Regions from separate parts of the Mycolicibacterium helvum genome, predicted to be linked through region 2. Evidence: predicted binding sites of a transcription regulator. Region 2 holds the regulator's gene; each other region holds the start of a gene.
What was found. The regulator LexA, encoded in region 2, represses DNA repair genes until DNA is damaged. The targets are predictions, from matches to a motif close to CGAACANNTGTTCG.
Positions count from the first base shown of each region.

Region 1 (4,224 bases), 1.1 Mb from region 2:
GACGCACGGCGCCCAGTCCCAGCCGCACATCCAGCCCGGAATTCTCCAGCGTGGGATACGCCAAGCTGGCATTGATATCTGGCCCGCGCACGTCGACCCCGTGTCTGCGGGCGTCGGCAACCAGCGACTGCGGTGAGTAGAAACCCATCGGCTGGGCGCGCAGCAGCGCGGCGCAGAACGCCGCCGGGTGGTGCAGTTTGAACCACGAGGAGTAGTACACCAGTGAGGCGAAGCTCAGCGAATGACTCTCTGGAAAACCGAAATTGGCGAATGCTTCCAGTTTCTCGTAGATCCGTTCGGCAACCTCGCCGGTGATGCCGTGCCGCTGCGCCATCCCGGCGTAGAACCGGTCTCGCAGCCCCCGCATCTTCTCGGTGGAGCGCTTGGACCCCATGGCTCGTCGCAGCTGGTCGGCCTCGGCGGCCGAAAAGCCCGCACAGTCCACCGCCAGCTGCATGAGCTGCTCCTGGAACAGCGGCACCCCCAACGTCTTTCGCAGCGCAGGTTCCATCGACGGATGGTCATAGGTGACGGGTTCGAGTCCGTTGCGCCGCTTGATGTAGGGATGCACCGAGCCACCCTGGATGGGCCCAGGGCGGATCAGCGCGACCTCCACCACCAGGTCGTAGAACACCCGCGGCTTCAGCCGCGGCAGGGTGGCCATCTGGGCGCGCGACTCCACCTGGAACACCCCGATGGAATCGGCCTTCTGCAGCATCTCGTAGACCGCCGGTTCGGCGAGATCCAGCCGAGCCAGGTCGACCTTGATGCCCTTGTGCTCGGATACCAGGTCGATGACGTAGTGCAACGCCGAGAGCATACCGAGGCCGAGCATATCGAATTTGACCAAACCGATTGCTGCGCAATCATCTTTGTCCCACTGCAGTACGCTTCGGTTCTCCATGCGCGCCCATTCCACCGGGCATACGTCAGCGATCGGGCGATCGCAAATCACCATGCCGCCGGAGTGGATGCCCATGTGCCGCGGCAGGTTCTTGATCTGGGTCGCCAAGTCGACCACCGGTGCAGGGATGCCCTCGAGATCAGGTTGATCGGCCACTCCGTCCGATTGCTGCTCTCGCAGCGTGCGCCAGTGGCTGATCTGCTTACTCCAGGCGTCCTGCTGCCCTTGGGAGAAGCCGAGCGCACGAGCCATATCGCGCACCGCACTTTTGCCCCGGTAGGTGATGACGTTGGCGACCTGCGCGGCATAGTCGCGGCCATAGCGGTCATAGACGTACTGGATGGCCTTTTCCCGAAGGTCCGATTCGATGTCGATGTCGATGTCGGGCGGCCCGTCGCGGGCCGGGGATAGGAACCTTTCGAAGAGCAGTTCATTGGCGACCGGGTCGACGGCGGTGATACCGAGTGCGTAGCAGACCGCGGAGTTGGCCGCCGATCCTCTTCCCTGACAGAGAATGTCGCTTTCCCGGCAGAACCTGGTGATGTCGTGGACCACCAGGAAATACCCCGGGAACTTCAGCGCGGCAATGACGTCGAGCTCCCGCTCGATCTGGGCGTATGCCTCCGGTGCGCTGGCGCGCGGCCCGTAGCGCCGGGCGGCTCCGACCATCACCAGCTCCCGCAGCCAGCTGTCCTCGGTATGCCCGTCGGGCACGTCGAACGGTGGCAGCTGCGGTGCGATCAGCGCCAGCCCGAAGGCACACTGTTCCCCCAGATCGGCTGCGGCGCTGACGGCTTCGGGGTGCCGCGCGAGCAGCTGGGCCATTTCGTCACCGGAGCGCAGATGTGAGCCGCCCAGCGGGGCCAGCCAGCCGGCCGCTTCGTCCAGCGACTGGCGTGCCCGGATCGCTCCCATCGCCATGGCCAGCCGGCCACGACCCGGCTCGGCGAAGTGGGCGCCAGTGGTGGCGACGACACCAACCCCGAACCTCGGCGCCAGTGCGGCCAGTGCGGCGTTGCGCTCGTCGTCGAGCGGATCACCATGACAGGTGAGTTCGATGCTGACCCGGTCGCGCCCGAAGCGGTCAACCAGATCAGCCAGCGCCGCTTCCGCCGCCTGCGGACCGCCTTGCGAAAGAGCCTGCCGGACATGACCTTTCCGGCACCCCGTGAGGATGTGCCAATGCCCGCTCGCGGCCTCGCTGAGCGCGTCGTAGTCGTAGCGCGGCTTACCCTTCTCGCCACCGGCCAGATGCGCGGCGGACAGCTGGCGAGACAGCCGGCGGTAGCCCTCCGGGCCGCGGGCCAGCACCAGCAGGTGCGGACCGGGCGGGTCGGGCAGCTCGGTGCGGGCGGTATTGCTCAGCGACAGTTCGGCGCCGAAGACGGTGCGCATGTCGAGTTCCTTGGCCGCCTCGGCGAATCGCACCACGCCGTAGAGGCCGTCGTGATCGGTCAGCGCGATGGCGCGCAGGTCCAGCCGCGATGCCTCCTCGACCAGTTCTTCCGGAGTGCTGGCTCCGTCGAGGAAGCTGTAGGCAGAATGCGCATGCAGCTCGGCATAGGGCACGGCCGAGCGCAGCGGACGCCCGCGAGGCGGCTCGTAAGGTTCCCGATGGCGCGACCAGGCCGGGCTGTCCCCGCCGTCGGCGTGCGACTCCCCGAGCGACAAGCCTGACCGGCGGGGCTTGCCGCCCAGCACCCGCTCCATCTCGCCCCAACTGGGCGGCCCATTGAACCAGCGCACCCACCCAGCTTAATCGAACATATGTTCTATGGCCGGGCTGCGGAGCAAAGTAGACGAGGATGGTGTGGGAAACGTCTGCCCTTTTCAAGCTATAGCGCATCGGGGGGCTTGCGGCAAGGCCGGGGTGCTGATGCAAACTCGCTGCTCGAGCCAAAGAAATGAGGGGTATGACGACGCAGGCGCATGATCACGAACTGGAGTCCGAGCAGGCCTACCTGGCCGAGCTCTACACCCGACTCGACACCAAGCGTTCGCACGTCAAGGACCAATACCGCGCCGCGCTACAGAGCCCGATCGACCTGCAGGACGGCGGAACACTGGTGGCACGGGACGCCGACGTTCGGGCCCTGGCCCGATCGATGGCGCGGTTGGACGTCGCCGACCAAGGTCTGTGTTTCGGACGGCTGGACGCCGTCTCGGGCGAACGGCTCTACGTCGGCCGCATCGGCATCTTCGACGAGCGCGGCGACCACGAGCCGCTGCTGCTCGACTGGCGGGCACCGGCAGCGCGTGCGTTTTACGTAGCCACCGCCGCCAGCCCGGAGGGCATGCGTCGGCGTCGCCAGTTCCACTCCCTCGGGCGACGACTGCTCGATTTCACCGACGAGGTCTTCGGCCGCCCCGACCCCGACGCCGGCGACGAGAGCCCCTTCAGCAGCGATGCGGCTCTGCTCGCGGCGGTCAACGCACCCCGCGGCGCGGGCATGCGCGACATCGTGGCAACCATCCAGGCCGAGCAGGACGAGATCATCCGGCTCGATCATCCGGGCGTGGTGGTCATCGAGGGCGGACCAGGGACCGGCAAGACCGTGGTGGCGCTGCATCGCGTCGCCTACCTGCTCTACACCCAGCGGGAACGGATCGAGCGCCACGGAGTGCTGGTCGTGGGACCCAACCAAGCATTCATGGACCACATCAGCCGGGTGCTGCCGTCGCTGGGCGAGTCGGAGGTGGTGTTCATGACAGTCGGCGACCTGGTCCCCGGACTGCATGTCACCGCCGAGGACACCCCGGACGTCGCCCGCATCAAGGGCTCCCGCGCAATGCTGCAAGTGCTGGCGGCCGCGATCACCGACCGCCAGCGGATACCGGAAGAGCCGCTGGGGATCCAGTTGGCCGACGTCACCATGCGAATCGACGCCGACACGGCCCAGTGGGCCGTCGAGGAGGCCCGGGCGAGCGGGCTGCCGCACAACGCCGCGCGCGCGGTGTTCCGCGAGATCATCACCTACGTGCTGACCGAACGCGCGATCGCCCGGATCGGGCGCGGCTGGCTGACTCGCGAGGATCGTGACGCCTGGGAGAAGGTTCGGACCGACCTGCTCGACGAGCTTGACGACCACGAGCAGTTCCTGGCCGCCCTTGACGAACTCTGGCCTGTGCTGACACCCGACGACGTGTTGGCCACGCTGTACACCTCGGCCGAGCGGCTGCGCGCCGCAGGCGCCGAGCCGGCGCTGTGGCGGGAAGACGGCACCGCCTGGACGGTGTCGGACGTACCGCTGCTTGACGAACTGGTCGACCTACTGGGCCGAGACAAGGCCTCCGACGCTGCCGCCGAGCGGGAACGAATC
Region 1 is NZ_AP022596.1:3,701,744-3,705,967, reverse strand. Features, by position in the region: gene G6N38_RS17440 (error-prone DNA polymerase) at 1-2,650, opposite strand, end outside; gene helR (RNA polymerase recycling motor ATPase HelR) at 2,818-4,224, shown strand, end outside.
Region 1: the regulator LexA is predicted to act here: its motif matches at 2,665-2,678, upstream of G6N38_RS17440 (error-prone DNA polymerase).

Region 2 (4,224 bases):
GCGCAGTGGGCCGAGTATGGCCAGGCCCACCTCGTGGCTGGGGATCTCGGGGGAACCGGCCGCCCGCACAGTGTCCTCGACCTGCTGGGCCAGCAGATTGAGCGCATCGTCATCGACGTCGCGACCCTGGCACGCCCGGCGCACCCCGCTGATCACTTTCTCCCGGCTGAACGGCTCGGTGACTCCACTGCGTTTGACGACCGCCAGCACGGCGGTCTCCACAGTGGTGAACCGTCGACCGCATTCCGGGCAGGACCGGCGCCGCCGGATGGCCTGGCCCTCGTCAGCCTCTCGGGAGTCGACCACCCGGGAGTCGGGATGGCGACAGAACGGACAATGCATGACCGCTCCTTCGCCTCCGATGCAGCTCGATGGTTCGAGCCACCCAGAGCCTACCTGCGCCGTCCGTCGAGCGGCCACGTCCCGGAAACTCGGACGAGCGAGACCCCCGCCATCGAGGCCGCTTGTCCGGCACACGTTTTGGCCAGCCATGACGCCCCGCGGGTCAGCCGATGGGCGCGATCAGGGTCTGCCCGGCATCCAACGAGGCCGAATCGAGCTTGTTGAGGTCGCGGATGCGCTGCATGACCTGCCCGGCTGGCGCATCTGGGGCCACCCGGCCCGCGAGCTGCTGCAGTGTTTCCCCCGCCTGGACCTGGACCACGGCGAGCTGATCCGGCAACTGGTCGGTGGCGGCCATCGGAGTGCCACTGAGATGACCCACCAGCCCTAGCCAGAGGGTGATGAGCGCGGCCACCGCGGCCAGCGCGATGGTGACGGCGGTGCTCACCGGCCGGCGTGTGTGCGGCGCGCGCGAGAAGCTGACCCCGGTACCGGGGTAGTGCATCGGCGCGGTGGCCGGGCGCGCCGGGTACGGCCGGCGGGCGCGGGGGCCGGCGGGACGGCCGCGAACGGGTGCGACGGGCCTGACCGCTGCCCGGGGGCGCATCGGTCGTACCGGTGCCGATGGGAAAGCCTGCCGATCATCGATGACTGTCACGTCTGCTTCCTTCCTCCAAGACGCCCACTGTTCGCTCTTGTGTTCGAACTGTACTCGATCATGCGTTCGAAATACGAACATGTGAGCGAGCGTGTCTGAAGATTAAATCCGGCCACCGACAAGTTTTGATATGTCGCGATTCGGCTGGTCACCAGCGCGATCTTCCAGCGCGACACGCCACGGTCGAACAAGTGTTTGATTATCAATGCTCGCACGACTAGATTCGGGCCCATGAGCGACCGCAGTGAGACAGCAGGTGCCGCCTCCGGACTGACCGAGCGGCAGCGAACCATCCTCGAAGTGATCCGCGCCTCGGTCACCACCCGCGGCTATCCCCCGAGCATCCGCGAGATTGGTGACGCCGTCGGCCTCACATCGACGTCATCAGTGGCACACCAGCTGCGCACCCTCGAGCGCAAGGGCTACCTGCGCCGTGACGCCAACCGGCCGCGCGCCGTGGATGTGCGTGGCTCCGACGATGCGACACCGGTGCGCACCGAGGTCACCGGCTCGGACGCCCTGCCCGAACCGACGTTCGTACCGGTGCTGGGCCGGATCGCGGCCGGCGGCCCGATCCTGGCCGAGCAGGCCGTCGAGGACGTCTTCCCACTGCCGCGTGAACTGGTCGGCGAGGGCTCGCTGTTCCTGCTCAAGGTCGTCGGCGAGTCCATGGTTGATGCCGCGATCTGCGACGGCGACTGGGTGGTGATCCGCCAGCAGAACGTGGCCGACAACGGCGATATCGTCGCGGCGATGATCGACGGCGAAGCGACCGTGAAGACGTTCAAACGCACCAGTGGCCAGGTCTGGCTGATGCCGCACAACCCGGCATTCGACCCGATTCCCGGTAACGACGCCGCCATCCTGGGCAAGGTCGTCACCGTGATCCGCAAGATCTAGCCCCGATACCCAGGGGCCAAATCCCCTGGGCCCGATCCAGGGGCGAGGCCCCTGCTGAGCCGGACCCAGGGGGCAAGGCCCCTATTCCGCCTTGATGAAGCCGTTCGCCTGAGCGAGTTCCTCACTGGCGAACCATACTTCGGGCACGGTGTGGTCGTAGAGGGCCGACTCCGGGGTGTAGTAGAGCCCCGAATGGGTGTTGGCCTTGATCACGTAACCCTCGGGTGCCTGATACGGATCCGACAGAGGAAGGTGGATTGCCGGGCGCGACGAGGCAGCCCCAGCCGGCACGTCGGACTGCAGGACCTCGGCCGGCTCGGTGATCGGTTGAGCCTCGTCGGCGGCGTCCTCCGGCTCGACGATCTCGGCCCCGGCATACTCCGCGGGCTCAGCAGCGCGGCGCCGCCCCCGCGGCTTACCGAGCTCACCCATATCGAGCCGCCACATGGACTGCGACTCGCCAAGATTCACCACGGCATGGCGCCCTGAGTCGGTGGCCTGGTCGTCGTCTTCGATCTCTTCGATCTCTTCGATCTCTTCGACCTCGGCATACTCGTGCTCGACGGGCACCTCGGCTTCATCCGTCTCGTCGGGATCCACCAGCTCGGGGGGAATGCGAGTCGGCGTGGTGTCGATGGAGTCCTGGTCACCGTCGAACACGTCCTCGGGCCCGGGTTGCGACTTGTCCTCGCCGCCCGGCTGCGCCCAGGCGAACCCAGGTGCCTGAGCGACCTGCACGCGGCCACCATCGGGATATGTCGCAAAGCGGCTGGTAGGAGACACACCTGCGGGACCGGCGTCATCGCCGGGCCAGTGATCGTCATCGTCGTCGTATTCCGAGTCATGGAAGTCGTCGTCGACCTCGATGTCGGCGCTGCGACGGCGCTGCAGCCAGAGCAAGCCCAGCGCGATCACCGCCACCAGCAGCAGCGCCGGAATGGCGATCAACAGCCACCACCAGTGCCAGGTGAAGCCCTTGCCGGAAGTCGGTGCTGCCGGGCCCGCCTGCGGCCCGGTTGCGTTGGGTACCTGCACCCCAGCCAGCTCGCCGGCCAGCTCCGGTGGTTGGGTGGTGAACCTATTGGCCGCCTTGTTCCAGGAGATCTCGCCACCGCTGAACTTCTGGGTCACGGTGTCGCCGTTGGCACTTTGCTCGCCGGTCGGCACGCCGAGCTTTCCGCCGGCCCCGCCCAGCTTCGACCACGCGGCGTTGATCGCGCCACGCACCACGATGGCGCCATTGTCGGGTGTCCAGAAGATCACCGGCTTGTCAGCGGCGCTGAATGCGCTGACCCGACTGTTCGGGGCACCCCCGTCGGCCTCGGTTCCGGTCGGCAGGCCGAGATCACCGGTCGGTCCGCCCTGCGCCTCGTACTTCGTGAGGATCGCGCCCGTCACGGCGTGTGCGCCGGTCGCCGGTGAGTAGAAGATCTTGCCACCGGCATAGTCCTGCACAGCACCATCGGTGCCGACCGGACTTTGGGCGCCCTGCCGGGCACCGAGCGGGCCCGAGAGCCCGCCGGCGGCACGCCACGCCTCGTTGATCGCCGTTGTCGGGTCAGTCGGGACCTCGATACCGACCAGGTTGCTCGCCAGTTCGGGAGGCACCGTGGTGAACGTCTTGGCGCTGTTGTCGTAGGAGATCTCACCGCCGGTGAATTTCTGGTTCACCACGGAGCCGTCGAAAGTCTCGTCGCCGGTGGGCACGCCCATCGTGCCGGCCGAGCCGCCGAGCTTGTCCCACGCCGCGTTGATCGCACCGCGCACCACTCGCGCGCCGGTGTCGGGCGTCCAGAAGATCGCCGGTTTGTCACTGGCACTGAATGTGCTGACGCGACTGTCCGGACCAACCAAGCCGGCCACTTCGTCAATCGTGGGGAAGCCGAGGTCGCTGTCGGCCGGGCCACCAAGCGACTGGTACTTGTCCAGGATCGGTCCGAAGAGAAGGTGCGCACCGGTGGCCGGGGTGAAGAAGATCTTGCCGCCGCTGAAGTTCTGGGCGAACCCGTCGCCGACCGCGTAGACGTCGCCGTCTTTGGTGCCCACCGGAGAACCGTCGCCACCGGCGGCCTGCCAGGCCTGATCGATGGCATCACTTGCATCACTGTCGGGGGTTGCGATCGCCCCGGGCGCGAACAGCAGAGCCGCTGTAGCCGTCGCGATGACGGCGAGCGCCATCCGCCCGACGCCTCTACTGAGACGACTTCCAAGCCAGGTCATGCACTCTCCCCGCAGTTTCGGTCAAGATGCTTCCCCTATCCTCCGTGTCAACTGTGCGTCAGCACTTCACGACACGCGGCGTTTCCCTAGATAAGCCGCACGTA
Region 2 is NZ_AP022596.1:4,839,693-4,843,916, reverse strand. Features, by position in the region: gene nrdR (transcriptional regulator NrdR) at 1-342, opposite strand, end outside; gene G6N38_RS22765 (LysM peptidoglycan-binding domain-containing protein) at 506-1,000, opposite strand; gene lexA (transcriptional repressor LexA) at 1,232-1,900, shown strand; gene G6N38_RS22755 (LGFP repeat-containing protein) at 1,982-4,120, opposite strand.

Region 3 (4,224 bases), 310 kb from region 2:
TCTCGAAGAGCGGCACGATGCCTACCGGTGCGTAGACCTCCGGAGCCGCTCCGGCGGCAACATCCACTGTTGCGCCCGAAACATCCAGCAGTCCAGCCTCTTTGAGCAGGATCGCGGCCTCCAGCATGTCCGAGACCGACTGGCACATCGAGATGATGTAATTCGGCACCGCCGCCGGGCCGAACACGTTAACGGCACGAGCGGCGGCAAAGACGATGTCGAGTTCCTTGCGGGCCAACTCCGACAGCTCGGAGTCGTCGCGGACCAGTGGGCGCCGGGTGGCCAACTCCCCCGCCAGCAGCTCGACGCGTTCCGGCTCGGACAACGACGGGTAATCGGCGTGCACGCCCGCCCAGGAGAGCAATTCGGCGATGACCTCTTCGTGCACCTCGGAGTTCTGCCGCATATCCAAGCTGCTGAGGTGAAAGCCGAAGACCTCCACGGCATCCCGCAGCCGGGCCAGCCGATCGTCGGCCAGCAGCGCGCTGCCGTTGGCGCGTAGTGAGGCGTCGATGACATCGAGGTCGGCCCGCAGCTCGGCCGGGGTCGCATAGGGCGGCATGCCGAGATCGAGAGTGTGCTGCGGCGTGCGGTCCAGGATGTCCTGGCCCGTGGCAGTGAGCCGGGCGTGCACCACCCGCAGCGCCCGCCGATAGGGCTCGTCGGTTCGGGCCGGCTCGTTGCATTGTTCGGCCAGTGCGACCAGATCGTCGGTGGTCTTCACCAGCCGCGCGGACATCGACAGCTCCTGCTCGAGGTGCGTCAGTTCGGCGAAATAGTGCCCCAACGCGGTGTACGCGGCACTACCGGTCGCCAGTCGCACCACCTCGGCGGTGACATTCGGGTTGCCGTCGCGATCACCGCCGATCCACGAGCCAGGGCGCAGGATCGGCGCGGCCAGCAGTTCGGTATCGGGCCAGCGAGCCCGCAGCGCGTCGCGCACTTCGGCGTTCACCTTCGGGATCACCTCGAAGAACGCTGCCGGGTAATACCGCAGGCCGACCTCGATCTCGTCCTGAATCTTCAACCGGGACAACCGGATCAGTGCGGTCTGCCACAGCGTCAGAATCTGCCGACGGAGTTCGGTCTCGACCGGCTGGCCGTCGTCGGTTTCGTCCTGCCCGCGCAGCCGCACCCGCATCAGCTGGGTGATGCGGTGCTGGGTGTCGAACACGGTACGGCGCCGGGTCTCGGTCGGATGGGCGGTGATCACCGGCGACACCAACGCACCTCGTAGTGCGTCGGTGACCGTCTCGGGCTGCAACTGCGCCGCGTCCAGCTTTTCGTAGGTGGCGGCAAGGGTGCTGTTCTGCGGTGGTTCGCCTGCGGCGACGTGGACGGCCCGGCGGCGTTCGCGGTGGATGTCCTCGGCGACGTTGGCCAGCAGGGCGAAGTGGCTGAAGGCGCGAATCACCGGGATGGCCTGATGGATGTCGATGCCGTCAAAGAGCCGGGCCAGCTCGGTTCGGTCGATTTCGGATCGGCGCACCCGGAACGATTCGACGCGGGCCCGCTCGACGAGGTCGAACACCTCTTCGCCGTTCTGCTCACGCACGGTGTCGCCGAGGATCGTCCCGAGCAGCCGGATGTCCTCGCGCATCGGTTCGGTGGCCTCCCGCCCGACCTTGGTGCGGGTGACCGCGCCGATCGGTTCCAGGGATACGTCCGAGACTTCAGCCATCCCTCAAGTATCCGGGTGCCGGGTGGGGGCTGCAGGCCGAGGGCGCGTGGAGTTGTCCACAGACCCGGGTTCATCCACAGACGGGCCGCTTCGATACTTTAATCGAACATCCGTTCGATACCGTGGGTTCATGACGGGTGAACCCCTCACCGCCCAGGCGGTACACGACCGGGTCCGCGCCGAACTCGACGCCATCGATGCGGCTCATGGCCGGTTACGGTCAATCTGCACAGATCTGGCCGGCAACGCGTTCCGTATCGAGATTGCAGAACGCTTGGAGGGTCACCATCGGGTGAACCGGGGCCTGTCCTATCGGATGTTCGGTGAGATCGCCGCGCCGGTCGACGGCGGGACCATGCCGGCCGGGGTCAAGGTGCGTGACGTGCTGGCCAGCCGGTTGCGCTTGACCGCCGGGGAGGTGAAGCGACGATTCCGGGTGGCGTCGCGCATACGGGCCCGCCGGTCGCTGACCGGGCCGCCGCTGCCGCCCGAGCTACCGGTACTGGCGGCCGCAGTCGAGGCGGGCGAGGTCGGCGAAGACCACATCGAGGCGGTATGCAAGGCGCTCGACCGGCTGCCGTCCGCGGTGACACCGGCCGATCGGGAGGGGGCCGAGCGGGCACTGGTTCGCCATGCCCGGCAGCAGGATTCGGCGTTCGTCGCCGCGATCGGCCTCACGATCGCCGACTGCCTCAACCCCGATGGCACCTTTAGCGACGAGGATCGCGCCAAGCGCCGCGCAGTGGTGCTGGGCCGGCAGGGGCCGGACGGGATGAGCAGGATCTCGGGCTGGCTCGATCCGGAGAGCCGCGCTTACCTCGAGGCGGTGACGGCCGCGCAACGGCCTGGGCGACATCGTCCCGACAACACCGACGGGCGAGATACCCGCACGCCCGAGCAGCGCTGCCACGATGGGCTGAAGCAGGGTCTGAAGGCCGCGGTGGAATCCGGGGCCCTGGGTCAGCACCGCGGGCTGCCGGTCACGGTGATCGTGACGACGACGCTGGGCGAACTGGAGCAGGCGGCGGGCTGGGCGCGCACCGGCGGAAGGGGCCGGTTGCCGATGAGCGACGTCATCCGGATGGCCAGCGAATCGATCCAGTATCTGGTGGTGTTCGAGGACCACTCCGCGCGCCCGCTCTACCTGGGCCGGGCCAAGCGCCTCGCAACAGCTGACCATCGGATCATCTGCTATGCCAGGGATCGCGGCTGTACGAAACCGAACTGTTTCGAGCCGGGCTATCACTCCGAGGTCCACCATGCGCTGCCGTGGAGCCAGGGCGGCCCGACCGACGCCGACAATCTGTTCTTCGGTTGCGGTTGCGACCACATGATGGCCACCGAGGGCACGTACACGACCACCGTCACCGAGGACGGCCGAATCGCCTGGAGTGACGGCACCGGTCCCCCACGCGTCAACGACGCCCACCATCCGGAGCGGCTACTGGGCGAGGTGGACGATGATTCCGGCTGACCACCAGACGGCCACACGGCACGACGGGCAGGATCGCAGGATGGCCACCACACCGACGACCACCGTGTTCACCGCTCGCCGGGTGCTCACCATGGATCCCGATGTCGAAGATGCCACCGCTGTCGCCGTGGCGGACGGCCGGATCACCGCCGTCGGCGATGCCGATGACTTGCGCTCACTCGGGGCGGTCGACGACACCTTCGCCGACGTGGTCATCTGCGCGGGGCTTATCGATCAACACCTACATCCAGTGCTCGGGGCCACCACGCTGATGACCGAGGTGATCGCCATCGAGGACTGGCGGCTGCCCACCAAAACCTATCCTGCCGCGCACTCCAGTGCGGAATACCGGCACCGGCTCAGTGTTGCCGCACAACAGCTTTCCGATCCCCACGAGTGGCTGTTCTCCTGGGGCTATCACCAGCTCTGGCACGGACCGCTGAACCGGGGCACCCTCGACGCGATCAGCACGACGCGGCCGATCGCGGTGTGGCAGCGGTCCTGTCACGAGTGGTATCTGAACTCCGCCGCGATCGACCGGCTCGGCATCACCGCCGCGGACCTCGCCGGCGGCGGGACCGCCAGCACGATGGTGAATCTCGCCGACGGCCATTGGTGGGAAACCGGCATGAATCTGTTGCTGCCCAAGCTTTCTCCGCTGTTCATGAGCCACGACCGGCTGACTGCCGGGTTGCGGCAGCTGGTCGCGTATCTGCACCGTAACGGGGTCACCGCGATCAACGAACCGGGCATCATGTGGTCGCTCGAACCGTGGTCGCTGTACCAGGACATTCTCGGCTCCGACGAGACACCTTTCACATCAACGTTTCTCGTCGATGCCCGCAGCCAAGCAGATGCCGGCATGGACCCCGCCGATGCGGTCGCCGACGCGCAGCGGCAGGTCGAGCACGCCTCATCCGGCAAGGTGCGGCTGCTCCCGCGGCAGGTCAAACTGTTCGCCGACGGCGCGATCATCAGCCAGCTGATGCAGATGCGTGATCCCTACCTCGACGAGTCCGGACATCCCGACCTGTGCCACCACGGCGAGTGGATGATGCAGCCCGACGCC
Region 3 is NZ_AP022596.1:5,149,942-5,154,165, reverse strand. Features, by position in the region: gene ppc (phosphoenolpyruvate carboxylase) at 1-1,681, opposite strand, end outside; gene G6N38_RS24255 (HNH endonuclease signature motif containing protein) at 1,812-3,155, shown strand; gene G6N38_RS24250 (amidohydrolase) at 3,196-4,224, shown strand, end outside.
Region 3: the regulator LexA is predicted to act here: its motif matches at 1,785-1,798, upstream of G6N38_RS24255 (HNH endonuclease signature motif containing protein).